Regions from separate parts of the Paenibacillus vulneris genome, predicted to be linked through region 3. Evidence: riboswitches for the same ligand, from Rfam matches in the RefSeq annotation. Region 3 holds a riboswitch; each other region holds the start of a gene.
The links. Region 3 has a riboswitch for cyclic di-AMP ahead of ABEA66_RS10790 (KamA family radical SAM protein). Riboswitches for the same ligand answer to the same signal wherever they lie in the genome.
Positions count from the first base shown of each region.

Region 1: it holds a riboswitch for cyclic di-AMP, as region 3 does, so the genes downstream of both, ABEA66_RS23245 (CAP domain-containing protein) here and ABEA66_RS10790 (KamA family radical SAM protein) in region 3, are expected to answer to the same signal.
Region 2: it holds a riboswitch for cyclic di-AMP, as region 3 does, so the genes downstream of both, ABEA66_RS07895 (C40 family peptidase) here and ABEA66_RS10790 (KamA family radical SAM protein) in region 3, are expected to answer to the same signal.
Region 4: it holds a riboswitch for cyclic di-AMP, as region 3 does, so the genes downstream of both, ABEA66_RS28630 (resuscitation-promoting factor) here and ABEA66_RS10790 (KamA family radical SAM protein) in region 3, are expected to answer to the same signal.

Region 1 is NZ_BAABJG010000027.1:74,432-82,577, forward strand. Features, by position in the region: gene ABEA66_RS23230 (YcdB/YcdC domain-containing protein) at 1-284, opposite strand, end outside; gene ABEA66_RS23235 (DUF1572 family protein) at 490-1,023, opposite strand; gene ABEA66_RS23240 (SPW repeat domain-containing protein) at 1,128-1,445, opposite strand; gene ABEA66_RS23245 (CAP domain-containing protein) at 1,616-2,503, opposite strand; cyclic di-AMP (ydaO/yuaA leader) riboswitch at 2,512-2,646, opposite strand; gene ABEA66_RS23250 (response regulator) at 3,024-4,616, shown strand; gene ABEA66_RS23255 (cache domain-containing sensor histidine kinase) at 4,613-6,391, shown strand; gene ABEA66_RS23260 (ABC transporter permease) at 6,614-7,474, shown strand; gene ABEA66_RS23265 (carbohydrate ABC transporter permease) at 7,468-8,146, shown strand, end outside.
Region 2 is NZ_BAABJG010000006.1:542,004-550,149, forward strand. Features, by position in the region: gene ABEA66_RS07880 (MFS transporter) at 1-495, shown strand, start outside; gene ABEA66_RS07885 (aldo/keto reductase) at 555-1,397, shown strand; gene ABEA66_RS07890 (aldo/keto reductase) at 1,490-2,470, opposite strand; cyclic di-AMP (ydaO/yuaA leader) riboswitch at 2,777-2,924, shown strand; gene ABEA66_RS07895 (C40 family peptidase) at 2,928-3,770, shown strand; gene ABEA66_RS07900 (VOC family protein) at 3,860-4,276, opposite strand; gene ABEA66_RS07905 (DeoR/GlpR family DNA-binding transcription regulator) at 4,495-5,256, opposite strand; gene ABEA66_RS07910 (rhamnulokinase) at 5,270-6,757, opposite strand; gene rhaA (L-rhamnose isomerase) at 6,780-8,042, opposite strand; gene ABEA66_RS07920 (sensory rhodopsin transducer) at 8,061-8,146, opposite strand, start outside.
Region 3 is NZ_BAABJG010000010.1:136,719-144,864, reverse strand. Features, by position in the region: gene ABEA66_RS10805 (efflux RND transporter permease subunit) at 1-2,833, shown strand, start outside; gene ABEA66_RS10800 (efflux RND transporter periplasmic adaptor subunit) at 2,910-4,235, shown strand; gene ABEA66_RS10795 (hypothetical protein) at 4,259-5,998, shown strand; cyclic di-AMP (ydaO/yuaA leader) riboswitch at 6,150-6,287, shown strand; gene ABEA66_RS10790 (KamA family radical SAM protein) at 6,636-7,808, shown strand; gene ABEA66_RS10785 (SDR family oxidoreductase) at 7,939-8,146, opposite strand, start outside.
Region 4 is NZ_BAABJG010000037.1:44,406-52,551, reverse strand. Features, by position in the region: gene ABEA66_RS28645 (AbrB/MazE/SpoVT family DNA-binding domain-containing protein) at 264-518, opposite strand; gene ABEA66_RS28640 (HD domain-containing protein) at 879-2,165, shown strand; gene ABEA66_RS28635 (TatD family hydrolase) at 2,229-2,996, shown strand; cyclic di-AMP (ydaO/yuaA leader) riboswitch at 3,221-3,416, shown strand; gene ABEA66_RS28630 (resuscitation-promoting factor) at 3,829-4,968, shown strand; gene rnmV (ribonuclease M5) at 5,161-5,712, shown strand; gene rsmA (16S rRNA (adenine(1518)-N(6)/adenine(1519)-N(6))-dimethyltransferase RsmA) at 5,709-6,623, shown strand; gene yabG (sporulation peptidase YabG) at 6,706-7,581, shown strand; gene veg (biofilm formation stimulator Veg) at 7,767-8,039, shown strand.

The DNA.
Region 1 (8,146 bases), on a different contig from region 3:
TCTTTCGGTTCCTTATTGCTTTCTCTATCGTCATGGCGGTAAAAAGCAACCAGCTGGCCGGTCAGGGCATCCAGCTCGGCCCGAATCGTGTGCGGGTTCACGAGCATATTGTCGTCCAGCCTCGGTTCGCCTTGCTTGTTCCACTCGAGCTCTACCTTATAGTAGGGGGCTTGTTCAGGCGAAGAATTGCGAAAAATGCCGCTGGAAACCAATTCGTGCGTATCGGGGATAGAAATCTGCTCACGAAGCTTCGCAATAGCCTGCTGAACGGTAAGTAGTTTCATTTTGGGCAGCTCTCCTTTTTCTTATTATGTTACATACGGCCTTTTTATTGCATGGTTGCCGAATATAGAAAAAAGCCGCAAATCCCTTGGAATTTGCAGCTTTTACAGCAATTATTTTGATGGACCTGACCGGCTTTCAATTCCGATAATCCCGGCATGTACCGGAATCAGCCTAGAAGCCAAAGGCCAGGCTTATAGGAGCTTTTCACGGCTTGAAGGCTTTGGATTGTCCGCGGGCAGTGCTGAGCGTCTGCCAATGCTCACTGCTCAAGTGCTTGGCTAAAAATACGATTTGGCCGACATGATACCCGTAGTGGGATACTTGACGCTGGATCGCTTTGATGACTGTATGGGCTTCGCCGCGAATGGCAACCTGGCGCAGCAGATCGTCTGGCTTTAACCCGGAAAGCGCATCGAATAATACGCTCCAGCCCTGCTCCCACAGCGCCATCAGCGCAGGACGATCCAAGCCTTTGGGCTCGAATTCGCCGTCCCGGTCTCTTGTAGGCTTTTCCCCGTCGGAAGTCAAGAAATCCGTCCAGCGGGACAGCATATTGCCGTGCATATGAAGAATCATCACTTCAAGAGAGTTCGATTCCTTATCAAGGAGGCAGTGAAATTGGGAATCATCCACTTGCTTCATCGCTTTGTCGGCCAATTGCTTCATGCTTTGAAACGCTTCAATGCTTTCTTGCAGAAAAACCTCGTTTACTGATGGACTTTGCTCCGATTGCGCCATACTCCTCATCTCCTACATTCGAATAGATGCCTATTCTTACGATATACGAAGCGGGGACGATTGTATATCAGAATGTTTTTATAAGGAGTATAACGGAAATTTATTTATTCTTCATTCATCGTATAATAATTCAGCATGACGCTTGTAATGCCAAGTACGACGTAGATGACATATTCCCCCAGGCCCGTTAAGTAAGCGAAGGGAAAAATAACAAACCAAATGCCGGCCAACAGCGAAATCCAATTCAGCCATGAATTCCAGCCCGATGCTTTGAAAATGAAAGCCAGAAGCGACGCGATGAATTGAAGGGAACCAAAGACAACACTGGTGATAACGGCGCTTTCGTGAGTCAAATCAATCCAATGAGGGCCAAAGACAAACAAGAGACCAATCAACGCAGCCAACAAATTTTTAACCGCCATGATTACACCTCCCGAAAATTGAGATAAGCCATCAACACCTCATAAGGGGTCTATTCTATGTATATGCAAGCGGTTTCAAAATGGTTCGGCGCTTGGCAAAAAAAAGATCTCTATGTACGGCAAAGCCCCCGGTGCATGAAGCGCCGAGGGCTGTGAAATCCTAAGAAATATTAGTTCGCGATAAATTCTTGTACCCATTCGCCGTTGTAGTAAGCAACACCGATTTTGGTGTAGTTAGGGCTCATGATGTTTTGACGGTGACCAGCGCTGTTCATCCAAGCGTTCATAACCTCTTCAGGGTTACGTTGGCCTTTGGCGATGTTTTCACCTGCATAGGTGTAGCTGATTCCGTATTGCTTCATCATGTCAAACGGAGAACCGTACGTTGGGGAAGTATGGTCAAAGTAGTTGTTGCTGTACATGTCCTTAGCTTTATCCATGGCCATATTCGCCAATTTGCTGTCGGAAGTCAATGCAGGAAGACCTGCTTTGGCACGCTCTTGGTTCACCAAAGTAACGACTTGGTCCGCGAAGGCGGATTGAGAATCCGTTACAGCTTCTTGGGAACCGCTGTTATTTTCTGTTCCGCTGCCATTGTTCGTAGTGCCGTTCTCGGTAGTTCCGCTGCCATTATCGGTAGTTCCGCTGTTATCTGCAGTACCGCTACCGTTATCGGAGCCGTTATCTACAGTGCCGGAACCGGAGCCGGAGTCCGTATTGCCGGTAGTACCTTGGTCCTGACCTTGACCAGGGTTGCAATTAAAGTTCATGTTAGGGAAGTTTTTCCAGATGATTCCTGCCAGCCCTTGGTTATTACCGGAGCCAATCGTTTGCCATTTTCCTTCTTGACCTTTCAACAAGGAATTCAAATCAATATTTCCTAGATTCTGACCTTGGCCTTGCAGCAAGGAATTCAGATCGATTCCGTACTGTTGAGTGATTTGAGACAAATCGCCAGCAGACACAGTATTCGCCGGTGCGGCGGAAACGGCGCTAACGCCGATGATTGGGCTAAGGGCCAGTACACCTGTCAATACAACTTTCTTGAAACGGTTCAACAACAAAATCCTCTCCTTTTCGCGGCCTGCGAGGTTAGCTGACGGATTCGGGTCAAAGAGCAAGCACCCTGCCGCAAGACGCGGCTTCACCCCATGGAATGGGTCCCCCGTGCTTTCATAGAAAGCTTCGGCCTGATAGTTTTGTTTGTTTGCTCATGCCCGGTTCGTTGTGCATCCTGCCGGGCTCTCTTGAGCCACTTCATTGTAGCACGTGCCTATACAGATTTCACGGCACAAAGTCTTCCAACATTGGGCGATAGAAACAACAGCAGCTTCCTTACGATTGAAGAAAGCCGCTTTGTTTTTATACTGAAGGCCAAAGCAGACAGGCCGCATCTATTAGAAAAAATAGAACTGATATCTTCGAATTTGTCCTGCTTTAATACGTGAAATGAAAGAGTTGCGAAGCTCAACAGCATTTTATACTTTTTTACAAGATTACTGTATAGGTGCTCCGAAATCGATATGCTATGATGAGATCACTATTGGATTGTAAGCGTCTTCTTGGGAGGGATAGCGGATGCATCCATCGCAATTGTTAACCGTGTTAGTGGTAGACGATGAACTGCCGTTAAGAGAGGAGCTTCGGCTCTTTCCATGGCACAACAGCCTTGCCGAGCTTGTAGGGGAAGCGGAAAACGGTGAAGAAGCAATGGAGCTGTGCCGTAAGCTCAGACCCGATGTGGTGATTACAGATATTACGATGCCCGTTATGGATGGTATGGACTTATTTCGGCGGATCAAGCAGGAGTTTCCGCTGACGCAGGTTGTGCTCTTGACCTGTCATAGTGATTTTGCCTATGCCAAGGAAGCATTGAAGCTGGGGGCTTTAGAATATTTGATCAAAGTATCCCTGCTGGATACGGAACTGGAGCATGTGCTGAATAAAGCCCGTGAAGCTATTCAGCGGGAGTACAATTATAGGCGCAATGAAATAGACAGGCAGCGCTGGGAGCTGACAAGACTGTTAAGCAGCACAGGCAAAGAACCAAAACGGGTGGAAGCGATAGATGCCATTTTAAAAAGCTGGGGCGTCTTATGGCCAATAAGGATTATCCGTCTGCATGTCAGTGTCCGGCCGCAGGAGGAAATGTTCGCCCATCATGAGCTCCAGTCTTTGTTAAGTGAGCGGGAGCTTACCGATGACCGTGACAATCCGTGCTGGCGTTGGATAACGCTTGGACCGACGGATTATATATGGATCCAGCGGGCTGCCCCAGAAACAGGGACGACCATACTGCTCTCAACCAGGCAGTGGTTGGAGCGGCTTCAATCCGCCATCGATGTGCGGGCCTCTTATTTAAGTGAAGCCGTAAGCCTCTATGCCGTCATTGGGCCTAGCATTTCATCCGCGGTTGACTTGCTGTCTGCCATTGAGCTTACCAAGCTGCCAGCCGCGGCTGTTTTCTATGATACAGGGGGGGCTGTTTATGAAATGTCAGCGGCTTCAGGAACGATCCGGCCATCCATCAGACGATCGGCTGTAGATGGAACTCTATCCAATGCGTTAAATTTTGAAATGCTGACGGAGCTTATGAGACAGACAGCGGCCGATAAGGCGCTGTTAATCGAATTTTGCCAAGGGCGGCTAACGGAATGGGTGAATCAAGTAAGGCCTGAGCCCGCTGGCTTAAAGTCGTGGCTGATCTCCAACCGGAAAGAATGGATGGGGGAGCGAGATAATGCTCAACAGCAGGAGCTTATCCAGAAGCTGCAAGCATCAAGAACGGCTTCGGAGCTCCTATCGATGGTCATTCGGGAGGTGGAAAACCGGGGGAAGCTGAAGTATCGCAAAGAAGTGGCACAAGCGATACAGCTCATCTCCAATCATATCGCAGAACCGATTACATTAACGTGGGCCGCGGAACGGGTAGGGCTCAGTTCCTTTTACTTAAGCAGATTATTCCGTGAAGAGGTAGGCGAGTCGTTCAATGAATATGTGACGATGAAGCGAATCGACAAAGCCATTCATCTGTTACAAACAACAAGCCTGAAAGTATATGAGGTTGCCGAGCAAGTGGGGATTCCGAGCTATCGCTATTTTTCTGTGCTTTTCCGCAGCCGGACTGGCGTTTCTCCAACGGAATATAAGAAAGGCGGTGCCGGGGAATGAAACGATTGTTGAAATGGTTTCGAAGCAGAAGCATAGCGACGAAGCATTCGTTGTTTCTTTTTAGCGGCACCCTGGTGCTGTTCGGGCTGCTGGCTTGGAACAGTTTACACGATGCGGAGCAGCTGTTCCGGAAGCAGGTGCTGTCCGACGCGCAGGTGATAATTGACCGCACGAACCTTTATATGGACGCCTATCTGGACAATGTTCAAAACATTCTTCTCCTGCTTTCGGCACGGGAGGATCTGTTCGAACCCGGGCAAGAGGAGGAGGCAGTCAATGTGCTGCGCACCTATGCAGCCAATAACAGCACACTGTACAAAACCTTATATTTCGTACGTTCAGACGGCAAAGTGCTGTCCAACACCCAGGTTTATTACGATATTATCGGCAATCCGCATCTTGCTCAGCTCTACGAGCAAGCCCGTAAAAATTACGGCGTCATGATCAGCGAGCCGTATGAATCTCCGTTATCAGGCAAGACGGTCGCCTTCCTATTTCCTATTAGGTCCAAAGCAGGCGATCAATTGAAAGGGATGGCTGTCGTGGAAGTGGATTTAGTGAGGCTAACGACCATGCTATTACAGCTCATGAGCTCCAAGAATCAAACCTTTACGATTATTACGAATAAAAATCACGTGGTTAATACATACGATACGAGCTGGCCGATGTTTTATTATGATCTGCTGCCGTACAATACGAAGGTTTTTCCGCCGGATCTGAACAGCGATTTTATCGAGCAGGTTGGGGATTTGCCTGTAGGTGTGACAGAAATAGACGGAGCAAGAAGTAAGCTTGTCGCTGTCAAGTCCGGGATGAATAAGCTTGGCTGGTACTTTGTTTCTTTTATCGAAGACCGTTATTTTTATCAAAACATCATTAGTTTATACAACAACTATAGGACGGCTGCAGCGGTATGGATTCTGCTGTTGCTGATAAGCTCCTATATCATGAGCCGCTATATTACTTATCCGGTGCGTATGCTTGTAGCCAAAATGGACCGTGTCCGCGATATTGAGGTGCTGCCGAGCATATCCGTTCAACGGGAGGATGAGATCGGGCGGCTGGCCAAGAGTTATAACGCGATGATGGAACGGATCCATGGGCTGCTGGTAGAGACAAAGGAAATGGAGCAGCGCAAGAAACAGTACGAGCTCAAGATGCTGCAAAGCCAGATTGCGCCGCATTTCTTATATAATACACTTGCTTGCATAAGCAGCTTGGCCAAGCAGCAAAAAACCGATGCCGTGCGGGAGACGATTCGTTCTTTGGTCGGCTTATTGTCGTTCAGCTTCGACAAGAGCAGTGAATTCGTGTCGCTGGAGGAAGAGCTGGAAGGACTCCGGATGTATGCTCACATTCAAACGGTGCGTTACGGGGATAAGTTTACCTTTCAAATGCAGATTGCTCCTGAGACGCTGTCTTGCAGCATCTTAAAGCTGACCCTGCAGCCTTTAATGGAAAATGCCATCTTCCATGGCTTAGCTCCGCGGAAGGTCCAGGGGATGATCCGAATCCGCACGGAACTGCGGCGCGGGCGGCTTATTATTTATCTTCGCGACAATGGGGTAGGGATGGATTCCGATCAGCTGGAGAATGTATTCTCCGAACGCAAAAAGGCGCCCAGCAAGCACCGCTTTACCGGCATCGGCATCATGAATGTGCAGGAGCGGATCCAGCTTCATTTCGGGGGACAATTTGGGCTGCGTATCGCCAGCTTGCCTGACGTAGGCACCTTGATTCGGATTGAAATTCCGGCTTATATACATACCAATTAAAGCGTTTGCAAGAATTGAGACAGTTTCGCAGGATCACTGTATAGAACCTCTGAGAACAGGTCGGTATACTTAATTTTGTAGAAGAAAACGCATACAAAATGAAGAGGAGGTGATCCTGTGGAGCGGCAGCTTTCGATAAAAGACGTACAGATGATAAAGCAAAAGGAACAGGGGCTGAAGCTGCTTCGCCGAAGGATATGGGGGTTTCGGGCTTTTTATATCATGCTGCTGCCGGGGGTCCTGTATTACATTGTATTCCGCTATTTTCCGATGTACGGCGTTATTATCGCCTTCAAGGATTTCAATATGCTGGAGGGGATTGTCGGCAGTTCATGGGCGGATCCGTGGTACAAACATTTTCAAACGTTTTTCAACTCGCCATACTTTTCTCAGCTTTTGCTGAACACGACACTCATCAGCCTGTATAAGCTGGTTTTCGGAACGGTACCCCCGATTCTCATGGCGCTGTTACTTAACGAATGCCGGGTGCGCTGGTTCAGGACTGTCGTTCAAACGTTGACGTACATGCCGCATTTTTTATCCTGGGTCATCATTTATGGGGTACTGATTGCTTTATTCTCGCAAAACTCGGGTCTCGTCAACCGCTGGCTAGTGGAATCGGGAGGCAGCTCGATCGGGTTCTTAACCTCTACGGATTATTTCCGGACGATACTGGTCGGCTCTGAAATATGGAAGGACCTTGGCTGGGGAGCCATCATTTATTTGGCGGCGATGACGGCGATCGATCCGACGCTGTATGAAGCTGCAAGAGTGGACGGTGCCGGCAGGCTGAGGATGATATGGCATATTACGATTCCAGGGATTCGCAACGTTATCGTGCTTCTGCTTATTTTAAAGCTCGGTACCATTCTGGATGCAGGCTTCGACCAAATTTATATTTTGTATAACATTCAAGTGTATCAGGTTGCGGATATTTTGGATACCTGGGTGTTCAGAACCGGGCTGCAGCAGCTGAACTTTAGCTTGGGTGCCGCCGTAGGGCTCTTCAAGTCCGTGATCGGCATGATCCTGGTTATCGGCTCCAATCAGCTGTCCAAGAAATGGGGGGAAGGGATATGGTAAAAAGCTTCGAGGATCGCTTCATCAATGTACTGGTGTACATGGTGCTTGGCTTGGCGGGCGCGGCAGCCATATTTCCCCTCATGTATGTTTTCTCGGTATCGATCACCCCTTTTTCAGAGGTGCTTAAGAATGGGGGATTCATTTTACTCCCCAAGTCGGCGACGTTTACCGCCTATGAGAAGCTGCTGACCGAGTCCGCTATTCCTCGCGCATTCTGGGTGACGGTGTACATTACCATAGTAGGAACGGTGATTAATCTTGCGCTGACCATTTTGATGGCTTATCCGCTTAGCCGCAAAATGCTGCCCGGCCGTCAAGTCTTCCTGCTGCTTGTCGTATTCACGATGCTTTTCAGCGGAGGGCTGATCCCGACCTACCTGGTTGTTAAATCGCTAGGCCTGCTGGATTCGGTATGGTCTATGATTTTGCCCAATGCGGTGTGGAGCTTCAACGTGCTTATTATGAAAAGCTTCTTTGAAAACTTGCCTGAGGAGCTGTTCGAATCGGCCCGGATGGACGGGGCAAAAGAATTTCGCATTCTGATGCAGATGGTTGTCCCGTTATCGATTCCTTCACTGCTTACGGTTGGCTTGTTTTACATGGTAGGGCATTGGAATGAATTCTTTCAAGCAATCATGTATGTCACCGACCGCACCTTGTTCCCGCTTCAAG
Region 2 (8,146 bases), on a different contig from region 3:
GGATTTCCGGAATCGACTGTCGCCCTGCTCCTTCTTCTCTACGGCATTGCCATTGCTATCGGTAATGTGATCGGAGGCAAAGCGGCCAACCGTAAGCCTATTAGCGCGTTGTTTTATATGTTTATTTTGCAATTCGTTGTTCTGGCCGCCTTAACGTTCACAGCGCCATATAAAGCAGCGGGCCTGCTGACCATTTTCTTGATGGGGCTATTGGCTTTCATGAACGTGCCCGGCCTGCAGGTCTATGTAGTGATGCTAGCCGAACGATTCGTACCAAAAGCAATCGATGTAGCCTCTGCCGTCAATATTGCAGCGTTCAACGCAGGTATTGCGATTGGCGCTTATTTGGGAGGCGTCGTCGTCAATCAATTGGGGCTTATCCACACCCCTTGGGTTGGTGCCGTCATGGTGTTTGGAGCCATTATATTAACAGGCTGGAGCCGCTTCTTGGAAAAAAAGGATGCAGCTCGCGTTCAGCTGGACAGTGCCGCTTGATTATAGGCTGAATCAAAACCAATCTTTTTATTAACAAATTCTTGGGAGGCTATATTAAAATGAGTAAACATGTACAAGATACCGTAACCTTAAATAATGGAGTGAACATGCCTTGGCTCGGACTCGGCGTATTTAAAGTGGCGGAAGGCTCCGAGCTGGTGCAGGCCGTTGCGTCCGCCGTTAAGCACGGCTACCGCAGTATCGATACGGCGGCTATTTATGAGAATGAAAAAAGCGTAGGGGAAGGGATCCGTGAGGCTATTCGGGAACATTCTATCCGAAGAGAGGATCTATTCATCACCTCGAAGGTCTGGAATGCTGACCTGGGTTATGAATCGACCCTTGCCGCCTATGAAACCAGCCTGCGGAAGCTGGGCTTGGACTACCTGGATCTGTACCTTATCCATTGGCCAGTCCAAGGCAAATACAAAGAGGCTTGGAGAGCTTTGGAGACTTTGTATAAATCAGGCCGCGTCAAAGCCATTGGCGTAAGCAACTTCCAAGTCCATCATCTGAAGGACTTGATGAAGGATGCCGAGATCAAGCCTGCAGTCAATCAGGTTGAATTCCACCCTCGCTTGACGCAGCAGGAGCTGCGGGATTTCTGCAAGGAGCAAGGCATACAGCTGGAAGCCTGGTCTCCTCTCATGCAGGGCCAGCTACTGGATCATCCTGACCTTCAAGAGCTCGCGGCGAAGTACGGCAAATCAGTAGCCCAGGTGATTCTGCGCTGGGATTTGCAGCATGGCGTGATCACGATTCCCAAATCCACCAAAGAGCAGCGGATTATCGAAAACGCGGATTTGTTCGACTTTGAGCTATCGGCCGATGATATGAACCGAATAGACCGATTGAATCAGGATCTTCGGGTAGGTCCGGATCCGGACAACTTTGATTTTTAATGAAATGATGGAATGAAAAAAAGCAGCGGCAGCTGGACATGAAAGCCATGTCCTTGGCTTGCCGCTGCTTTTTTGTTATTGGCTATTCCGCCTTACCAGGCATACGCCTTAGGCGCTTCGCCGCCAGGTCCGGGGAAAATCTCGTCCAGCCGCTTCAGCACGTCCTCATCCAGCTTGATATCCGTGACACGCAGCGTGCTCTGGAACTGCTCCAGTGTCCTTGGTCCGATGATCGGCGCTGTCATCGCCGGATGGACTAATGTCCAAGCCAGCGCTATATTGGCTTCGCTCTCGCCAAGCTCCTTGCACAGCTTGCTAAACGCCTCCAGCTGGCCGCGCCGCTCTTCGGCGCGTGCCTGGATGCGGACGCTGCGCGACCCTTGGGCAGGGTTGAGCGCATTGCCGCCGAGAAGACCGCCGTCAAGAGGACTCCAGGCGATAACCCCGATTCCGAATTCCTCCGCCGCAGGGAGCACCTCCAGCTCGGGCCATCTGCACAGCAAGCTGTATTTGTGCTGCTCCGACACAAGACCGAGGAAATGGCGGTTCCTGGCTTCATATTGAGCCTTCACCAAATCGCGCCCTGCAAAATTGCTGGCCCCCACATAGCCGATTTTGCCTTGATAAATGGACACGCGGAACGCTTCCCAGAGCTCATCCCACGCAGCATGGCGATCCACGTGATGCATTTGGTACAGCTCAATATGATCGGTTTGAAGCCGCTTCAATGAGGCATCCAAATGTCGTCTAATTTTATACGCAGAGAGCCCTCTGGCCGCATTAGGCCCGTCATTCGGGTCCTCCATATCTCCGTATACCTTGGTCGCCAGCACGACCTTCTCCCGGCGGCCTCCGCCTTGAGCGAACCAACGGCCGATAATCTCCTCTGTTCTCCCTCGCGCACCCGGCCCGCCGTATACATTCGCCGTATCAAAAAAATTAACCCCTGCATCTACAGCCGCATCCATGATCCGGTAAGCCTCCGATTCGTCCGTATCGACGCCAAAGTTCATGGTTCCCAAGCACAGCCTGCTCACCTTCAATCCGGAACGGCCTAAATAAGTGTACTCCATAACCCATACCTCCTTATTTTGAGTGCTGCGGTACTTTCCATTCTCATCATACCGCTCCTTGGATTTTTTTAACAGTACGCAACATTAGGTAAGATAGGCAGTCCGGGGATATTAAGTTACCTCCGCGTAAGTCTTGTTCCCATGCAAAAATGTGCCGCAAGTCCCTTTATCTTTGGCCCCCTATGGTGTATCTTGGTAACTGCTCATGAAAAGTTATCCTTTTTTTTCGGAAAATGATGGAGCGTTTGGCGAAGCTTACCCACTGATTCGCCGATGGAATCACGAATACAATGTAAGGACAGCTTTTAGTAAAAAATGCCGAATCAGCACAGCATAAGTGCTAGTACGGGGGACATCTTATTTTGGGGTGAATATTCGTCGGTTTATCGGATGAATAGGGGACAACCTCTCCCTAACCCGTCAACTAACCTCGGAGGCAATTAGGAGGAATCAAGTTTTGAAGTTTTTTGGAAAAAAGCTTATTTTTTCGTTTGCATTTATTTCTTGCAGTCTCTTTGCCGGAGTACATGCCCATGCCTCAGCTTTGGATGAAGGAGTCAAGATTCAGGTTAATGATACGATCGTGAACTTTCCTGAGGGGCAGCCTGTCGTGGACACTTACTCCCAGCTTCAGGTACCGTTCCGTCCACTGATGGAAGCGCTTGGATACCAGATCAACTGGTCCAGGGAAGGAAAAGAAATTCGTGTCTCCATGAATAAGAGAAATCAGACCCTGGAGTTGAAAACCGGGGATACGTTTGTGCTTGTCAACGGAAAAAAAATCGATGTTACTTCCTTGATCGGCATGGATCGGGGAAGCGTATATATCCCGCTCCGTTTCATTTCGGAAGCACTCGGCTATAAAGTGCAGTGGGATAATGACAATCAGCTTGCTATCGTGGATGCGGATGGGAAGTACCACGCCCCTGCCTGGTACAGAGCCAAGAAGCAGGATACGATGCTGCAGTTCGCCCAAGCCTATCTTGGCGTTCCTTATCGATGGGGAGGCAGTACTCCGAACGGGTTTGATTGTTCAGGATTCGTCCGTTTTGTCATTGCCGCTAACCAGGGAATCGATCTCCCCAGAACCTCGAATGAGATGTACGATACGGTAGGAGTCGCCGTTGCCAACCCTTCGCCGGGCGACCTGGTATTCTTCGCGGGGGCCTCCCATGTCGGAATCTACTTGGGGAACGGGCAGTTCATTTCGGCTACGAATTCCCGCGGAGTTCATATTGATTCGCTGTACAGCTCTTATTGGGGCTCCAGGTACATAGGGGCCAAGGCTATTACGTTGTAAGGCGGAACAGGCTGCTTGTGCAGCCTGTTTTTATATACAGTAGACCTCCGAAGCAGAAGAGCTTAAAGGCAGACATGTCCTCCAGCAAGCTATTCTCCTCTTATGGAGTCCCTCACCTTCACATAATGAGGGTTATTCATAATCCCGATAATGTTGCCGAACGGATCGACAACGGAGGCAGTAATGAAGCCGCCGCCGCGCTCTTTCATCGCTTCGAGCTCCTGAACCCCCATCGACAACAGCTTATCGAGAACCGCGGATATATCGTCTACATGCCAATAAAGTGTTGCGCCTCCCGGGCCCTTCGCTAAACCTGCGGGTGCATAGCGTCTATCAATCAGTCCCAGCTCTTGCTGATAGTCACCAAGACGGAATTCGGCATAGCCCGGTCTCTCGAAATACGGTTCGATTCCAAGAAGCTCCGTGTACCACGCTTTTGCCTTATCCAGATCATCCGCCCAAAAACTGATTGTAGCTATCCCTCGAAACGTTTGTGCACCTTGCATCTGCATGACCTCCTAAGATCACTTTATATTGGGTAATCTTATTGTACTCGGCCCACACTGACAAAGGTGTGTCAGTGATTCTGCAGTGTTTAATAAATTATCGCGATCGGAATCTTATCCGTTCTATCTTGATAATAAAAAACGGTCGGCCAGTACATTGGCCAACCGTTTTTTATTCACATAATGTATATGGAGATCCTCTCTCATAGGGACTCTATTTATACCGTAATGACCGTAATTCCAAGATTCTGCAGCTTCTCGACCATCTCTTTCTCTATGCGGTGATCCGTAATAACGACATCGATATCGGACAAATCCGCAACATGAGTAAATGCTTGCACGCCGAATTTGCTCGAGTCGACCAGAAGAATGACTTCATCCGCGATACCGATCATCCGCTCTTTGATGCGGGCCTGCAGCTCGTTAGACTCGCTGATTCCGCGCTCAAGATGGACGCCCTTGCAGGATAGGAATACCTTATCGACATGATAAGTATCCAGGGAACGCTCTGCCAGAGGACCGACGAAGGATAAGGAACGTTGTGCCAATATGCCCCCCGTCGAGATCACATCGATCTTCTCCTTTTTGCTCAGCTCCGTTGCGACCTTGATCGAATTGGTAAGAACGGTCAGAGGAAGATCAGGTACTTCCGCAGCCATATACCAGGCCGTAGAGCTGGCATCAAGAAGAATCCGATCGTTCGGACCGATCCGCTTGATCGCTTCCTGGGCAATCCTTTTCTTCTCCTCGGCGTAGGTGATTTCCCGTTCGAAATAAGGAATTTCCGGCTGCTGGTCGTCCTTGATACTGACCGCTCCGCCATGTGAGCGGGCAAGGCGACCTGCTTGCTCCAAACGGTCCAGATCCCGGCGAATCGTCTCCTCCGTCACCTGAAAGAGCTCGCTAAGCTCAGAAACTCTTACAGCGCCTCTTTGATTGACCACACTTACAATTTTCTCGTAACGCTCCGCAGCTAGCATAGCTTCCCTCTCTTTACAGATTAGATGATTCTGCAAGCCCTGTCAGCTTAACAAATCTGTCGTAAGCAGGCCCCCACAGCTCCTGTTCCTCAGGTTGATATTCCTCAACAGGGAACGAGCTTCGGATAGCCTGACGCGCTTCCCAAATATCGGCGAATACGCCTTGGGCGATCCATTGCACCGCCATATTGCCGATGGCGCTGCCTTCCGAAGGCCCTGCCCATACAGGCTTGCCTATAGCATTCGCCGACCATTGGCACAGCAGCGTGTTGTTAATGCCGCCACCGACCATATGCAGGCCGTTGAATTGCTGTCCCGATAAACGCTCGGTCATTTCGAAGACAAAGCGGTATTTCAAGGCCAAGCTCTCCAGGATGCAGCGAACGAACTCGCCGGCCGTTTCCGGCGCCTGCTGCCCGGTTTCACGGCAGTATTGAACGATCCGTGTCGGCATGTCGCCCGGAGCCAGGAACATCGGATGATCCGGGTCAATGAAGGCGCCGAACGGCTTGGCTTCACGAGCCAATAGAACCAGCTCAGGGAACGAATAGGATTTCCCTGCCTTCTCCCATACACGGCGGCTTTCCTGCAGAATCCACAAGCCCATAATATTTTTGAGTAAGCGGTAGGTTCCTTCCACTCCGCCTTCGTTAGTGAAGTTAAGCTTTTGCGCCGTTTCATTAATGACCGGCTGCTGTACCTCGGTTCCCATCAGCGACCAGGTTCCGCAGCTTAAGTAAGCGAAGGAACGGTCCGTTGCCGGGACAGCCGCAACAGCGGAACCTGTATCGTGCTCCGCCACGGCGATAACAGGAACTGAAGGAATGCCCAGCTCCTCGCATACGGAGGCTTGCAGCATCCCGGCCGGACTGCCCGGCTGCAGCACCTCGCCAAACCAGGCTTCCGGCAAATCCAGCCGTTTCAGAAGCTCTTTGTCCCACGTTCCTTCGATCGGGTTAAACAGCTGGGTTGTCGTTGCGTTGGAGAATTCGTTGTGCATTTCTCCCGTCAAGAAATACCTCAGCAAATCCGGAATCATAAGAAAACGGTTACCTTCTTGCAGCCAAGGAGATTGGGCCTGCTTCAACGCAAAGAGCTGGAAGATCGTATTGAACTGCAAAAACTGTATGCCCGTTTTTCCGAAAATGTCGGAAGCCGGAATCTGTTCGAACAGCTTCTCCATCATATTCTCGGTATGACGGTCCCGATAATGATAAGGATTGCCGATCAGCTCACCGTTGGCGCCGATAAACCCAAAGTCGACGGCCCAAGTATCGATCCCGATGCTTGAGACTTCAATCCCCTTGTTCTTGGCAATCAGCAGCCCTTGCTTGATTTCATGATATAAACGCAATAGATCCCAATGCAGGCGGTCGCCCACCTGCACTGGATCATTGGAAAACCGGTGAAGCTCGGTGATTTCGATCTTGCCGTTTACCAGGCGGCCAAGCATCGCTCTTCCGCTGCTCGCCCCCAGATCAAAAGCAATAATGTCTCCCAAAGGTATCACCCTTATTCGTTAATTAGTTGCCGCGCTTAAGCAGTACTTCTTGCTCGTAGGTTTTCACCTCGGCAAGCCACTCTTCACGCACAGGAACACCCTTGGATGCGCAGTAGTAATCCCATACAGCGCCGAAAGGATACGATTTGAACTCTTCGGTCAAGGCCAAGCGGGTCGTATAATCGCCCTCAAGCTCGGCTTTTTTCAACGCTTCTACCGGATCGAGCATGGCGCGCAGCAGCGCTTTGATCGTGTTGCGCGTGCCGATAACCCAAGCAGCCACACGGTTGATGCTTGCATCAAAGAAATCCAGGCCGATATGTGTTTTATCGAGCAATCCGCCGCGAACCAATTCCCGGCCGATATCGATCAATTCGTCGTCCAAAGTGACAACGTGGTCGCTATCCCATCTCATCGGACGGCTTACATGCAGCAGAATGCCATCTGTGAAGAGAGCCAGGGAGGACAATTTATTAGAAATCACTTCTGTCGGATGGAAGTGACCTGCATCCAGACAGATCAGCTTGTTATTTTGAATGCCGTAGCCCATATAAAATTCATGGGAACCGACCACATAAGCTTCGGAGCCGAGCCCGAACAGCTTGCTTTCTACCGCATCCAGGTTATAAGCCGGGTTGATCTCTTCGGCAAATACTTCGTCCAGCGCGGATTTCAAGCGTTGTCTCGGAGCCATACGGTCAGCGGGAACGTCCTTGAAGCCGTCCGGAATCCATACGTTCGTCACGCAGGTTTGACCCAGCTGCTCGCCGAAGTAAGCCCCGATCTTCCGGGAAGCCTTGCAGTGGTCAATCCAGAATTGGCGAATTTCAGGGTTAGCATGGCTCAACGTAAAGCCGTCGCTGGATTTCTCGTGAGAGAAGCAGGTCGGGTTAAAATCCAGACCCAAGCCTTGCTCTTTCGCCCACTGTACCCAGTTTTCAAAATGCTTCGGTTCAAGCTGATCGAGCTCTACCTTCTCATCTGTATCCGCATAGATGGCGTGAAGATTCACCTTATGCTTGCCGGGGATCAAGGAGAACGCTTTTTCCAGGTCTGCCCGAAGCTCTTCAGGAGTACGCGCTGCTCCCGGATAGTTACCGGTTACGGAAATACCTCCGGTCAGATCCTGATCACGGTTCAGGAATCCTTTTACATCGTCGCCTTGCCAGCAGTGCATGGAAATTTTGACTTGTTCCAGCTGCTGAAGCACTTGATCTACATCAATGCCGTGGGCTGCGTACAGCTCTTTAGCCAATTCATAATTGGCTTGAACTTTTTTATCCATGGATACAACTCCTCTATATTATTTGATGGGATAAGCTATAACGGACATAAGAGCATTCTCAGCCTGAGTCGCATCCAATCGGCTGTACTGCACAATAACAGGAA
Region 3 (8,146 bases):
GTTCAAGCAGAACGTGGACACCGATAAAAAGAAACAGGATATCGAGAGTCTGCTGCAGGAGGTCATGCTTCCGGATTCAGCAGGCACGCCGAAGGCGTCAACCTTTGGTGCGGCATCGATGCCTTCCATTTATTTGGTAGCCAATGCGGAGAATGGAATGAGTCAGACCGAGCTGGATAAGCTCTATGAAGATACGATCAAGCCGGATTTGGAATCGATCAAAGGCATCGACCACCTGGATTCCATCGGGGTTCGGGATACCAGTCTGGATATCGAATTGGATGCCGATGCCATGAACGCCTACAGCCTGACTCCGAACCAAGTCACCTCGGCCATACGGGCAGCTGTGACCAAAAGTCCGATCGGTACCGTGGAAGTAAGCGGCAACGATAAAAGCGCCCGGGTTACAGGCGATATTAAGAGTGTGTACGATATCGAGCAAATTGAAATTACAGGCGGCAAGGGTAACATCATTACGCTGGACCGGGTCGCCAAGGTGAAATCGATCACCGAGTCGGATTTTGTCGGGCGCTTCAACGGCAAACCGGCCATTTCCATGATTTTGTACAAAACAGGAAATGCCAACGCGGTTGATTTCTCCGATTCCGTTGAGAAGCTGAAGGAACAATGGAAGACAACCATACCTAACGCGGTTTTCAAAACAACCTATGATAGCGCAGATGAAATCAGAGAATCGATCAACGGCATGCTTCGTGAAGGCGTGGTCGGAGCGCTGCTTGCTTCGTTCATGATTTTGCTGTTCCTGCGCAATGTGCGGATGACGCTAATCGTGCTTGTGTCGATTCCGCTGTCCATTCTTATCACGCTTCTGCTGATGTGGCAGCTTGGTTTAACACTCAATACGATGACGCTCGGCGGGATGTTCATAGCCGTCGGACGGGTTGTGGACGACTCGATCGTTGTTATCGAGAACATATACACCTCCCTGGAAAAAGCGCAGAAACGAAATGAATCCGTGATAATGCTTGCGACCAAGCAGGTATCGATGGCCATCACATCGTCGACGCTGGCTACAGTCGGTGTCTTCGCTCCGATCGGGATGGTCAGTGGGGTGGTGGGCGGATTTTTCCGTCCGTTTGCGATCACGCTTGCCTGTGCTCTGCTGTCCTCCTTGCTGGTAGCCCTAACCGTCATCCCGATGCTGGCCAAGCTGCTGGTATTGAGAAGTAAGATCGGTAAGGGTCATTCCCATGAGGAAGCACCGCAAGGCAAGTTTATGCAAACCTATGAGAACATTTTGCATTGGTCCTTGAAGCACCGGATCAAATCGCTGTTAATGGCTGCGGTGCTATTCATCGTCACCCTGGCTGCAACGATTCCGGCTCTTGGGGTCTCCTTCCTTCCGGACGGCAAGCCTTCCCGGACGATGTATTTCGTGTTGAAGCTGCCTAATGAAACGGCGTTCGAGGCTACGAATGCGAAGACACAGGAGCTTGAGCAGCTGCTGATGGATGAGAAGGACAGCCAGGGGAATCCGTTGTTCACCTACGTAGAAGGCTTGGCCGGATATAACGGCAGCGGCACCGACCGGGTGACGTATGCTTCCCAAATCTACGTCGAGGTGAACGAGCATGTGGATCCCGACAAAGTGATGCAGCAGGTAAAGCAGTTCCTTCTCTCTGAGCTTCCAGCAGGCTCGGAAGTGCAGCCACGGGGTGTAGGCGGAGGTAACGGCGTATCCGGAACCGACTTCTCCTATAACCTGAAAGGGGAGGATCAGGACCGGCTGGAGCAGGCGGCAGCTATCGTCAAAGCAAAGCTGCAGGAGTTCGAGGAGCTAAGCGAGATTGAGGATAGCCTGAGCGACGGGAAAACAGAGGTTGAAATTGCCGTCGACCAGAAGAAAGCCCGCGCCTTCGGCCTGACGGCAGCTACGGTCCGTGAAACGGCGAGCAACTGGATACAGAAGCAAAGGCTCGGCGACTTAAAGCTGGACGGAGTGACTTACACGACTACGATCTCCATGGATAAATCCGATAAAAACTCGCTCGAGAAGCTCGGCAATATTCCGTTAACCGGAACGAACGGGTCTGTCGTCTATTTGAAAGAGGTAGCCAAGATCAACCTTGTACCGGGCGCCGTTTCCTTAGGGCGCGACGATCAGAAGCAGCTCGTAAGAGTAACCGCAAAGATTAAGGCGGAAAACAAAAATGCTGTCAGCGCCAAGGTATCTGCAGCATTGCGCTCGGTTGAGCTTCCTGACGGCGTAACCCCGGAAGTCAGAGGGGTTAATGAGGACATTAACGAGAGCTTCACGCAATTATTCATGGCAATGGCCGTTGCCGTCTTTATGGTCTATCTGGTTATGGTCCTTGCCTTCGGGAATGCCGCAGCGCCTTTCGCGATCTTGTTCTCGCTTCCGTTGGCCGCAATCGGCGGTCTGATCGGGCTGGTCATAACCCGACAGGCTCTCAATGTCACCTCCATGATCGGCTTTATGATGCTTATCGGGATCGTCGTGACGAACGCCATCGTATTGATCGACCGCGCCCAGCAGCTGCGCGAGGAAGGCTATACGGTGCGCCATGCCTTGATTGAAGCGGGTAAGGTTCGTTTCCGGCCGATTATCATGACGGCGGGGGCCACGATTATGGCGCTGATCCCGCTGGCAATGGGGCTGTCCGGAGAAGGAGCCCTGATCGGCAAGGGCCTCGGGGTCGTTGTTATCGGCGGTCTGACGACATCGACGATTCTTACGCTGATTGTCGTTCCGATCGTTTATGAGCTTATAGAGGAAGTTAAGGCGTATATTTCGAGGAAAATCCATAGAGGGAACCCTCCGATGAACCATGAGGGGACTCTGGAAGGATAGATCTTCTGAGAAATCCAAAAAGCGTGATTCTTATAGATCAGATAGAGATTTGCAAAAGCATGGAGGAGGCAAAGCAATGAAAAGGATCAGTGCGGGCAGTAGAAAATCAAAGATTCGCCCTATACGCGTGCTGGCTGTAATGACATTGGCTGCAGTTGTGGCGGCAATGGCCGCCGGCTGTTCGGCTCCCGGGGGACCTAAGGGAATGGCGGAAGCGCAGCTTAAGGTCAGAGCGGTGAAGACCGAGGCGATCACGAAGCAGCGGATAGCCAGCCCGACCGAGCAGGTTGCGGATATTTCCGCCGCAACGGCTATTGATATCGTGAGCAAAGCCAGCGGCGAAGTGATCGAGGTGCTGAAAAAACGCGGCGATTACGTGGAGAAGGGCGATGTGCTGTTCCGAATCGACAGCAGGGATGCGGAATCCGTCAAGCGGAAAAACGAGCTCGCGGTAAGGAGCTCCCAGGAATCTCTGCAAAAGGCCAAGGACGATCAGGTCAATAATCGGAAGGATTTGGCGGATGCGGTGCAAAAAGCGGAGGTCGCTTTGAAAAATGCCGAGCAGGATTATAACAAGATGCGTAATGATTACGATTCCGGCAATGCGACGGACCATCAGCTGGAGCAAGCGCAGCAGCAGGTAGATAATGCGCGAATGGCCCTGAATTCGGCCAAGAATAAGCTTGCCGCCAACGATAATAACAATACGATTGCTTCTGTTGAAACGCAGGCCGAAACCAATCAGCTGGCTCTGGAGGATTCGATCCGCTCGCTGGACAATTACAATGTCAAGGCTCCGGTCAGCGGCATTTTGACGGATTTCACGCCGGAAACGGGCCAAACCGTCAACTCGGCCTCCAAGCTGGGACAGGTGCTCCAAATCGATCCGGTTAAGATTAAGACCGAGTTGAGCGAGACGAATATGCAGCTTGTCAAAAATAAACAAGAGCTTGTGTTCTACAGTCCGAACGACCCTGATCATAAAGGGAAGGCCAAGATCAGTTACTTGGCTCCGGTGATGAGCGCCCAGACAAAAACGTACACGCTGGAGCTTGAGGTACCGAATCCGGACCATCGCATCACCCCGGGAACGCGCGTCATGGTTCAATTGACGACAGAGGATGAAGAGAAGGTCGTTGTTGTGCCGACGCTGAGCATTATCCGCGAAGAGGGCGGAACCTATGTGTTCGTCCTTCAAGGAGATACGTACCAGAAGCGCCAAATAAAGCTCGGCAGAATCAACGGCTCGTATCAGGAAGTGCTGGAAGGCGTGAAGGAAGGCGAAAAGCTCGTCACGACCGGACAGCATCAGCTTAAGGACGGGCAAAAAGTCGAAGCTGCAACCCAGGCAACGCCTGCCCCTTCAGGAGCGGCTCCTCAAGAGCAGCAGAAGGCGAAATAATCAGAAAGCGAGGGTCATGACATATGAGCAAACGATGGAAAAAGACGCTGGCGTCTGTCGTGCTGGGAACAGCACTCCTCATGCAGGGAGGCATCCAGCTTCCTGCGGCTTCTGCCGCATCTGCCGAGGAGGCGGTAAGCAACCATTTGACGGAGGCGATCCAGGCTGCTGTAAAAAGCGTCTCCGTAGAGTCTACGCCGGACGGCAGCCGTATTGCCGTTACCGTGCGGCTGTATAACGGAGCCTCCGCGAAGCAGCGTATACCGGATTACGAGCTTCGGGTACAGACGCAGGATGGCGTCGAATACACGCTGGATGCCAGCTCGGATAACAAGAAGGCGCTCAAGCCTATGGAGATTGGCGAGCTGGTCTACATGAGCACGGTGGACAGCAAGGCTTCAATGAAGCTTGCCGGACTGTCCTTTGTGAAGGTCGATCCTTATGCTTATCCTAAGGCGGAGACCGTCTTACTGAGTCTTCCGCTTGGCTCGGAAGTATGGTACCCGTCAACCGGGAGCGCGCTTCCCGGCAAGGAACTAGCGTGGGGAACAGCCTTCTCTATCCCTGGAATCAACTCCGACCTGACCTATACGCCGGTCGGTTATGAGAGACAGAATACGGAGAAAGGGCCCGTAGCGGTCGTTACGCTTTTGGCTGAGAATCCAGCCGGAGGGCGGGAAACGATTCCTGATTTTCGAATCGATGCGCGTGCAGAGAAGACGTACACCGGCGTAAGGACGGAAAAGGATGCGGTCGGGCTGGAGCCCGGGGAGAAGCAATATATTCATTTTGCGATTCCGCTCGAAAGCAATGTAAATCCGGCCCGGCTGCTCGTGATGACAACCGACCTGTTCCTGCCTGCAAGCTCTCAGGCAAGCGGCTCTCAAGCTTCCGGAACAAGCGGGAAAGCGGGAGTCGCTATCGACATCGGCAGAGTGGCCGTCTCGCTGCCTTACGGGAATCAAGCCGGTTCCGCTGTGTCATCGGCTTATGCTATGGGGACGCCGATCGCGGTAGATCCTCTCTCCAAAATTCTGGATCATACGCAGGTGTCGCTGATGGAGCTTCATATGACCCAGAATCCGGGAGAAGGCTACAAAACGGCGGTCGGTAAGTTTATCCTTACCAGCACAAGCGATAAGCCGATACCGACACCCGCCTTTGATGCGGAGCTTGTGGGCAGCGGCGGTGCAGCCTATTCCGGTGTTCGCCAGACGGAGGTATCCGCTTCAATGAATCCGGGGTTGAGCTATGTCGTAAGCTATGCGTTTAACGTGCCGCAAACCGAAGCGGGAGAGGGGCTTGTCTTGAGGCTGCTCGACAGCCAGACGGCGGCTCCGTACAAAGTCGCTGTCGCTTCCGTACAAACGGCGCTGCAGAAGGAGACGGATTCCGATACGATGCAGCTGTATCCTTTTGACATCAGGCTGGTTAATTCCACGGTAGGCACGAACTACCTGGCTACCAACAGCTCATACTCCTATAAAATGAAGCTGGAGCTGGAGATCAAGCAGGCGGAAAATGTGGTGGTCGATTCCAATTTCTCCAAGCTGCATTTTGAGGTCGTCGACAAGCTGGGCCGTGTGCTGGGAACGGCGGATGGAAGCTTTACCGGAGCGCAGAGGCTGGTCAGCGGCATTCAAAATATTGTAACGAATAATATTCAGAGCGAGCAGTTCGAATTCCCGATATCGGTCAATGTGTATGAGTTATTCGAAACGCCGGGCGGCCAGGCCAAGCGGTTTTTGAAGACGTTGAACTAAACGGTACATTAGAGGTAGTCCCGATCGCCGGGGCTGCCTCTTTTCATTAGGGCAATGTACCCTGTGGGGTATTGTACTGAGAGAGCAATGAAGCCGTTGGGATCCCAAAATTCTCCTGATACAATTTGACTCAACCTTGACCGTAGTGTATGATAAGAATACGCTTAATTTCCGGTTTATTCATCGGAAAGCGGGGGAACCACTTTTTGGGGCGAATCATGATTTGCATGTAGGGAACCATCTTTCCCGAGCCCGGCAGCTAACCTCGTCAGCAGTGGATGGGTCAAATTGAATTTTTATGCATGCTGTATTGCATTCATTGACCCGTGGTTTCGGGTCTTTTTATTTTGGCTGAATGGACCCGAATTGAGCGATAGTCGGCGTTGTACCGGACTGCATGCAAGCAGTCTAAAGTACAAAGGCCCTGTTGCTGCTCGGGTCTTTTTGTTGTTATCTAAACCAATAATTATAAAATTTTACTTATTATGGCAAAAAAACAATTTTCATATTAAGAGCGAGGGAGGGATGCTGCCAGACATTCAGTTAGTACAGGGAAAAGAGTAAGGAGGAAGCCAAGCCCGCAGGAAAGCAGGTGCACTGCAGCCTAAACAATCTGTCAATTCAAGGAGGATCCCCCATGCCGCAACCGAAATATATTACCGATATTAACAAAATCACGGAAATCCCGGAGCAGGATAGAAAGAAACTGCAGCAAATAACGGATAAGTTCGTGTTTCGCGTGAACGATTATTACCTGAAGCTGATAGACTGGAGCGACCCGAGCGATCCTATCAAAAAGCTGGTCATTCCGAATGAAGGGGAATTGTCCGAATACGGCCGTTGGGATGCATCCGACGAGGATACGAACTATGTGGTCCCCGGGTGCCAGCATAAGTATAAGACGACGGCGCTGCTCATCGTATCGGAGGTGTGCGGTGCCTATTGCCGGTACTGCTTCCGCAAACGGTTGTTTCGCAACGATGTCAAGGAAGCGCTGTCCGACGTCAATCCGGGCCTGGACTATATCGCCGCCCACCCCGAAATCAACAATGTGCTGCTAACGGGCGGCGACAGCTTGATTCTTGCTACGCCTAAGCTTGCCTCTATCCTGGAACGGCTAAGAGCCATCGAGCATGTGCAAATTATACGGCTGGGCTCCAAAATCCCCGTGTTTAATCCGATGCGAATTTATGAGGATGAGGCGTTGCTTGATACCATTCGCCAATATTCCACAGCCGACAAGCGCATTTATGTTATGGCTCATATTAACCATCCTCGCGAGATCACACCTGAAGCCAAGCGGGGCTTCGAGGCGCTGCATCAGGCGGGCGCTATCGTCGTCAATCAAACGCCGATTCTTAAAGGAATCAATGATAACCCGGCCGTCTTGGCCGAGCTGCTTGACAAGCTCTCGTGGGCAGGCGTGACTCCTTATTATTTCTTTATTAATCGTCCCGTTGCCGGGAATCGCGATTTTGTCCTCTCGCTGCAGGAGGTGTACCGGATTGTCGAGCAGGCTAAAGCAAGAACCTCCGGCTTGGGAAAAAGAATCCGGTTATCCATGAGCCACACGTCCGGAAAAATCGAGATTTTGGCGATAGAGAACGGCAAGGCTTATTTAAAATATCATCAGTCCCGCGAGGATCAATACGGCAAATTCATGATAATGGACTGCCCCAAGGATGCAGCCTGGTTCGATGATTTGCCCGGAAACGAGCAGTATTGGAAGCGGCCCAAGAAAAAATCAGAGGCTATTGTCTCTGTAAATGAGCTTCCCGACATGCCGCGGGGGAGAAGCTTGAGCAGTTGATTTATAGGGGGAAACGTAGAAGGAAGGCATCCTGCCATGGATGCCTTTTTTTGTTTCACGTAATTAAAAATTATGTAGTAATGAAATCGCCGCCCAACTTCACCACTAATGGAAGTTGGGCGGCACCGTTTTATAAGCTTTGCGATGTGGGGCGGACAATCAACTCGTTAATTGTCACGTTAGTCGGCTGCTGGATTGCAAACAATATCGTTTTGGCAATGTCGTTAGGGTCAAGTTGGTTCCATTCCTGACTCCCCAATTTCTCGAGCGCGGGATAAATCGAGTTATCCGTAATGGTATCATACAGCTCGGTTTCTACTGCCCCAGGGGAAATGAGG
Region 4 (8,146 bases), on a different contig from region 3:
CTGATTTTTTATTGGCTTACGCAGGCCGTACAAGCCCGTCGATGATGTGCCCGTGCTTTCCCGCCGCCAAACTGTAGAAATGGAGGCTTGGCGGAACTTTTGTGACATGTTCTTTCTATTATAATAGGTGACGCTAACACAAATAAAAACGGAAAAAAAATCCCCAATCTCATGAAATTTCATGGATTGGGGAATAGAGGAGATATGAAAAAGGTTAGAATTACCTTAGTAAGAAGTGCTATCCTTATTATAACCTATTTTTCTTATTTTGTCACAGGTATTGGCATTTCCGATAAACATTCGTGACAAACAATTTTACCTTTGAAATAAGAGACGTTTTCTGCATTGCCACAGAAAATACAGGCCGGCTCATATTTCTTCAGCATGATGCGCTCACCGTCGACATAGATTTCCAAAGCGTCTTTTTCGCCGATGCCCAATGTTCTGCGAAGCTCGATAGGGATAACAACACGTCCCAGCTCGTCAACCTTTCTAACAATACCAGTAGATTTCATCATATATAAAAGTCCCCTCTCGAATTAGATAAATCGTCATTATTCGACAATATTCTTAAGATTTATGATACCAACCATTCCCAAAATAGTCAACTAGAAAATTGCATTTTTTGCCGTTAAAATATGGTAGTCTATCCTTCTACTTCAATATAAAACAGAGTGGCTGCTGAAAAACCTTGCAAATATGCACCTTTTCTATAGACACCAAACATAGTATTATGAATATATTCCATACTAAAGAAAAATTTAGAAGACATATTCTGTTCACATTTGGAAGTTTTATACGACAAAGTTCGACAAAAACATCATTTTCCTGCTCATTCCGTGTCGAAAATACAAGAAGCTTTAGGGAGGTTACGCATCATGTCGAGTCCTTTACAGGAAGAAAAGGTATTCAAAGACCCGGTACATAAATACATCTACGTGCAGGACCAAACGATTTGGGATCTGATTAACACCAAAGAATTTCAACGCCTCCGTCGTATACGACAGCTCGGCACTTGCTTCCTGACGTTTCACGGCGCCGAGCACAGCCGATTTTCCCATTCCCTCGGGGTTTACGAAATCACGCGCAAAATCATATCGCAATTCGAACGAAACGGCTATGAGGATTGGCCGCGGGAGGAGCGGCTGCTCTCCTTGTGCGCGGCCCTTCTGCACGATGTCGGACACGGCCCCTTTTCCCACTCGATTGAAAAAACGTTCGGGACCCATCACGAGGAATGGTCCTGCCGGATCGTTCTTGGAGATACCGAAGTGAACAAGGTGCTTAAGCGCGTATCCCCCACTTTTCCACAAAGGGTGGCTGGGGTTATCGCCAAAACGTACAAGCAGGAAATCGTCGTCAGCCTCGTCTCGAGCCAGCTGGATGCAGATCGGATGGACTACTTGCTCCGCGACGCCTATTATACCGGTGTCAATTACGGGACGTTCGACCTGGAACGCATTCTGCGGGTGATGAGACCGTTTCAAGGCCACATTGTCGTGAAAGAGAGCGGCATGCATGCTGTCGAGGATTACTTGATGTCCCGGTACCAGATGTATTGGCAGGTATACTTTCATCCTGTTACCCGCAGCGCGGAGGTTATTCTGCATAAAATTTTTGAAAGAGCGAAACAGTTATATGAAGAAAACTATTCTTTCTCGTTTATGCTGCCGCCGCTCTTAAACCTGTTCCGGGGGACATTGTCCATACAAGAGTTCCATTTGCTCGATGAAGCCTTTATGCAGACGGTGCTGATGCAGTGGACCAACGAGCAGGATGCCATTCTGGTTGACTTGTGCTCTCGCTTCCTTAACCGCAAACTGTTTAAGTATGTCATGCTGGAGAGGATCGACGCGCTTCAAATAGAGCGGCTGCGCGATACGATGCGGGCTCTGAATCTGGATCCGTCCTTCTACCTCGAAATTGATTTTCCGTCGGATCTTTCGTATGATGTGTATCGGCCGGGAGTCCATGACGAAAAATTGCCGATTTTGCTGCTGGACCAAAAGCATACGTTGACGGAAATTTCGCGCAAGTCGGAAATTGTCCGGTCCATCAGCGGTATTCATATGGGGAAATACCATCTGTATTTCCCGGAGGAGCTCTTATCCGCTGATCCGGGCTCCATTCATCCGGAGCACCGCAAGCTGCTTGGCATGGAATAAAAGCTCGTCTATCGAACTGCAAGGACCAAATTGAACTTACATATGAAGGAGTTAATTGCCGCTATGCTGATAGACACGCACACCCATTTGAACGCCCCTCAATTCGATGACGATCGACATGAGGTTATCCAACGGGCATTAGAAAGCGGAATCAGTCGAATCATCAATGTCGGATTTAATCGCGAAACGATCCCTACCTCGATTGCGCTTGCCGAGCAATATGACTTTATTTATTCAACCGTCGGATGGCATCCCCAAGATGCCAAAGATATGATGCCGGGCGATCTGGAATGGATCGAAGAGCTGTGCAAGCACGAGAAGGTGGTGGCCATCGGAGAGATAGGCTTGGATTATTATTGGGATACCTCTCCCAAGGATGTACAGGATCGAGTATTTCGGGAACAAATCCGTCTGGCCCGCAAGCTGGGTATGCCTATCGTGATCCATAACCGGGACGCACACCAAGACATTATCCGGGTTCTTCGAGAAGAGAAGGCTTCGGAGGTCGGCGGTGTCATGCATTGCTTCTCCGGCAGCTGGGAGACGGCCAAGATGTGCCTCGATATGAACTTTTACATCTCCTTCGGCGGCCCTGTCACATTCAAAAATGCCAAGCAGCCCAAAGAGGTGCTGGAGAAAGTTCCGCTGGACCGTTTATTGGTTGAAACCGACGCGCCTTATTTGACTCCGCACCCCTATCGAGGGAAAAGAAATGAAACCGCATATGTGAAATTAGTCGCAGAAACCGCTGCACAAATCAAGGGGTTAACCCTGGAGGAGCTGGCTCACGCGACTACGAAAAATGCAGTTACATTGTTCGGATTACGGTGAAATAAAAGGGGGGTTGGGACAGCCCTATTTTCGTCGAAAACGTGAAAACGAGAGAAAAACAATCCAAAAAATACGTCAAGTTGAGAAATACATGGGTTATGCTCAAGAAATCGATCAAAAAAATCGGAATTGAACAAAAACGGACCTTTTTTGCCGAGTTTGTATACTTTACAACTTTATATCCGACAGCGTAAACTCAATATTAACTTAATACGATTACCAATTTTCCATTATCGCTGAGTTTCCGTAAGGGAAACGGGGGAACCGCAAAAGGCCAGTCTTGATTTGAAAATAAGGCTAAGGTCACATTTTCTGGGGTGAGTCTTGGATGGGTAGATGTTTGTTTACCCGGATCCAAGTAGGGCGACTCTCAAGTCCGAATCCGTCAGCTAACCTCGTAAGCGTTAAGAGAGAGGTATGATTGTCGTGTGCTTTATTTCATTACTGATGAAATAACCTAAAGTCACGGGAAGAGTCCTCTTTCCGTGACTTTTTTTGTTCTCCCGTCATTGTGATAACTATCCGACAACATAATCATTACCTACAGCCAAGAGGAGGTGCTGGCCGCACGCAGGAGAAACGATATGGATTGCTAGTTGCAGCCCTTAGTTGACCGCACAGGAGAAGCTTTTTCGAGCAGAATGAGTGTTCGTGAAACCTTCAGTGCTTCCAGGATACGTTTACTCAACGATCATGGAGGTTGTTCCTGGGTGAAAGAACGTCGTTAGGCGTTGTTCTTTATTAACCAACAGATTGCAAAACTTAACCATAGTCGCGTCAGATCAATCATGCGTAACACTCGACGGCGGGGCTTTGAAGGAGGACCGAACTAGTGGGAGCTATTCAACACGAGCAAACCCATGTAAGACGATCATCCAGCATGTCCTTCGCATTGCGATGGAGGCATGAAAACTTGCGTTTGATATCGATCATAGCAATTATTTCATTCGCGTTGACTTTCATGTTTTTATTAATGTTATACGGTACGGCTACCAAGAAGGTGACCGTAGTCGTGAACGGAGAAGAAACCATTGTTTACACCAAGCAATGGGATTTGAAGCATTTACTGGATGAGCAAGGCGTCACTGTAGGAGAGCATGATCGTCTCTCTGCAGCGCTGGATTCGAAAGTAAAATCCGGGGACCGGATTACGATCGAGCATGCAAGGCCGATTCAGCTGACGGCTGACGGAGAAACGAAGACGCTGTACACGGTGCAAAAGACGGTGGGCGGCGCATTGAATGATTTACAGGTTCAGGTAGGAGAGCTTGACAAGGTAACCCCTGTCGTGGATGCCGATCTGCCTGACAGCGGTGAGATTCAAATCGTACGGGTAACCAAAGAGGTTGAAGAGGTTCAAGAAAAGATAGCCTATGACGTTGTGAAAAAGAACGACCCTCAATTGGTAAAAGGCAAGGAGCAAGTGGTGCAGGAAGGCCAGGAAGGCCTGGTTGTGAAGAAAAAGGAAAAGATGTACGAAGACGGTAAGCTTGTATCCGAAGAAGTAGTGGACCAAAAGGTTCAATCAGAGAGCGTCAATAAAATTGTCGCGGTAGGCACCAAAAATCCGGTTGTTGTATTATCAGCATCATCGCCAAATCTACAGGAAGTAACAAAAGGCGGAGTTTCCTTCGGCGTCAAGCAGGTCATTAACAATGTGACATTGACCGCTTATTCAGCGGGCGCTGCTTCGACAGGAAAGAGCACAGAGCATCCGCAGTACGGACTTACGTCTACAGGCACGAGAGTAACGGAAGGTCGCACAATTGCAGTGGATCCCAAGGTGGTTCCGCTGGGCTGGTGGGTTTATATTGACGGGCTTGGATTCCGCAGAGCGGAGGATACCGGAAGTGCAGTCAAAGGAAACATTATCGATGTGTATTTTGACAGCAACGATTATGCCAACCGATTTGGCTTGAAGCGCGGGTATACCGTTTATGTGATAGGACCCAAGAAACCAACCGCGGACTAAGGACCTGCAATTGGGGAAGACTCATTATATATATGCTAAAGGAAGAGAAGAGGGCTACCTCTTCTTTTTTATGTGATCAGGGCAAGTTCACGCGGACAGGCTTCGTCATCACTTGAAAGTGGCGGGAACAAAGGCTAGTATAAAGAAAGCCGTATGGATGATTCTGGTATAGGGTGAAGGAAGGTAAGCAAGATGATCAAAGAAATTATAGTGGTAGAGGGCAAAGACGATACAACCGCCATCAAAAGAGCCGTAGAAGCCGAGACCATAGAAACGGGCGGCTCCGCGATTAATAAAGACGTTATCCGGCGCATCAAGCTGGCTCAGCAGCGCCGCGGCGTCATCATATTGACGGACCCCGACCATGCGGGTGAGCGCATCCGTAAAATCATTACGGCGCAGGTGAAGGGCTGTAAGCATGCTTTTATCACTCAGGAAGAGGCGACGGCCAAAGGGGACATCGGGGTAGAGAATGCTTCGGTTGAGGTCATCCGCAAGGCTCTTGCGAATGTAAGAACCGATTATGAGGCTGAAGAGTCGGACATTACTTGGGAGGACTTGATTGACGCCGGCTTGATCGTCCATCCGCAAGCTGCTGCCCGTCGTATGGAAATGGGCAAGCATTTGGGTATCGGGTACTGCAACGGAAAGCAATTTTATAACCGCTGCCGAATGTTTCGAATTTCCCGCGAGGAGTTCGCGGAGGCATGGAAGCAGCTTGAGAAAAAAGAGGGCGAATCATGACAAATATCCATTTCAATATGCAGGAGGACATTGCCTCCCCCAAAAAAACGAAAGAGCTTCTTCAAAGGCATGGCTTTACGCTGAAAAAAAGCTTGGGTCAAAACTTTTTGATCGATCCGAATATATTAAATAAAATCGTTACCGCCGCAGATCTGGATGCTTCCAAAGGAGCGCTGGAGATTGGCCCCGGGATCGGGGCTTTAACCCAGCAGCTGGCCAAAATCGCCGGCGGCGTCGTTGCCGTAGAGATCGATCAGCGACTGCTCCCGCTATTGGAGGAGACCCTGTCGGCCTATCCGCATGCGAGTGTCGTCCATGGCGACGTACTGAAGGTCAATTTGAAGGAATTGTTTGAACAGCATTTCGCGGCATTCTCCAAAGTGAGCGTAGTCGCAAATTTGCCGTACTACATCACGACGCCGATTATTATGAAGCTGCTTGAGGAAAAGCTGCCGCTGGAGAACATTGTCGTTATGATCCAGAAGGAAGTGGCGGAGCGAATGTCGGCCAAGCCGGGAGGCAAGGATTACGGCAGCTTGAGCATTGCGGTGCAGTACTATTGCGAGCCTGAGATTGTTACGATCGTTCCTCATACGGTATTCATTCCTCAACCGAATGTCGATTCGGCCGTCATCAAGCTGAAGGTTCGGAGCGCGCCTCCTGTGACGGTGACGGACGAGTCCTTCTTCTTCGAGGTCGTTCAGGCTTCTTTTGTGCAGCGCCGTAAAACGATCTATAACAACCTGGCTTCGCGGTTCTTTACCAAAGAGACGAAGAGCCAGCTGGAGGCTATTTTGCACGAGGCGGGCATCGAGCCTTCCCGACGGGGAGAAACCTTGTCGATCGAGGAATACGCTCGTCTGAGCGACTGCTTGCTCCGTGCACGTGGGAGCGAAGCATCGGCAACGTGATTGCGGATTTCATGAAAGGATAGGCTTGATAATCACCAAATGCCTATTGACGCCATAGGATACACGAGGAGGCGATTTGGCCATGAAACAGGGAGACCTCGTTATTCGTAGATCCTATGGCGGTGATATCATATTTAAAATTCAGGATATTATGCAGAATCAGGCTATTCTGCGTGGTGTGGATTACAGGCTGCTGGCCGACGCACCGCTTTTTGACCTGATCAAGGCGCCGCTGGATCCGTACCAGTACACGATCAATACCACCCGGCCGTCATGGATGGAATCCATGCGTCGGGCAAGAGAGAATCAAACGGAAGCCCCCCAGGCATACGGGGCGGTAGGAACTGCCGGTAATCCAACTCCGGTATATTTTGAAATGCCGGGGAAGGTGCTGCATTTGGACGGCGATCCGATGTATTTGCGCAAATGTATGAACCTGTACGGTGAATTAAGAGTCCCCGCAGAGGGATACTATGTACCGGAGCCTCAGATGGCGGATGCCATGTACCGTTTACTGCCCCAGGTAAAGCCGGATATTGTGGTCGTGACCGGCCATGACGGCATTCTGAAGCATCGCAGAAACGGCGACGTGACGCATCTGAGCAACTATAAGAACTCCTACCATTTTGTGAATGCCGTCAAAATAGCAAGGCAGTATGAGAAAAATAAGGATACCTTAACGGTCATCGCAGGCGCTTGCCAATCCCATTTTGAGGCGATTATGCAGGCCGGAGCTAATTATGCCAGCTCACCGGCCCGGGTGCTGATTCATGCATTAGATCCGCTCTGTGTGGCGGTTAAGGTAGCCTATACGCCAATAAGGGACACGGTCAATATAGTGGATGTCATAGGACTGACTCACAGCGGACTGGAAGGGCTTGGCGGTGTGGAGTCTCGGGGCAGCTACCGTAGAGGCGTTCCCACTATGCAAAAAATGACTCCTAAAGAAGCGCCATAAGGCGCTTTTTTGGTTTTGTTTGACAATTTTGTGAACGGGAATGAGGGGGATTCCTCGAAAAAGTCGTTGGAATAAGGAAAAATCCCGTTGACAACCGCTCAACATGGCTGATATAATATTTGTTCTAATTTGACATACTACCTCTATTGGGTTATAATTAACAAGGAAAGAGGTGGTAGTGGTCAATGGCTAAAAACGCGCTATTGGAGATCAAACGCAGTTTGGAACCTCATGTCGGACAGAAAATCATGTTAAGAGCAAACGGCGGTCGCCGTAAAACGATCGAACGCTCCGGTGTATTGGAGGAAACCTACCCTTCCGTTTTTATTGTGAAGCTTGATCAGGAACAGAACGCTTTTAAGCGCGTTTCCTATAGCTACGCAGATATACTGACTGAGTCAGTTGAGGTCATGGTTTGTAACGATGATGGACAAGTACGTATCACTATACAGCAATAAAGGGGTTACTTGAACGGCATGCTCTGACAAACAGAGTGTGCCGTTTTTGGTAAGTGAGCCTTCGTCTATCCGGACTGCATGAATAAGCGGCGGCCGGGTATACTACG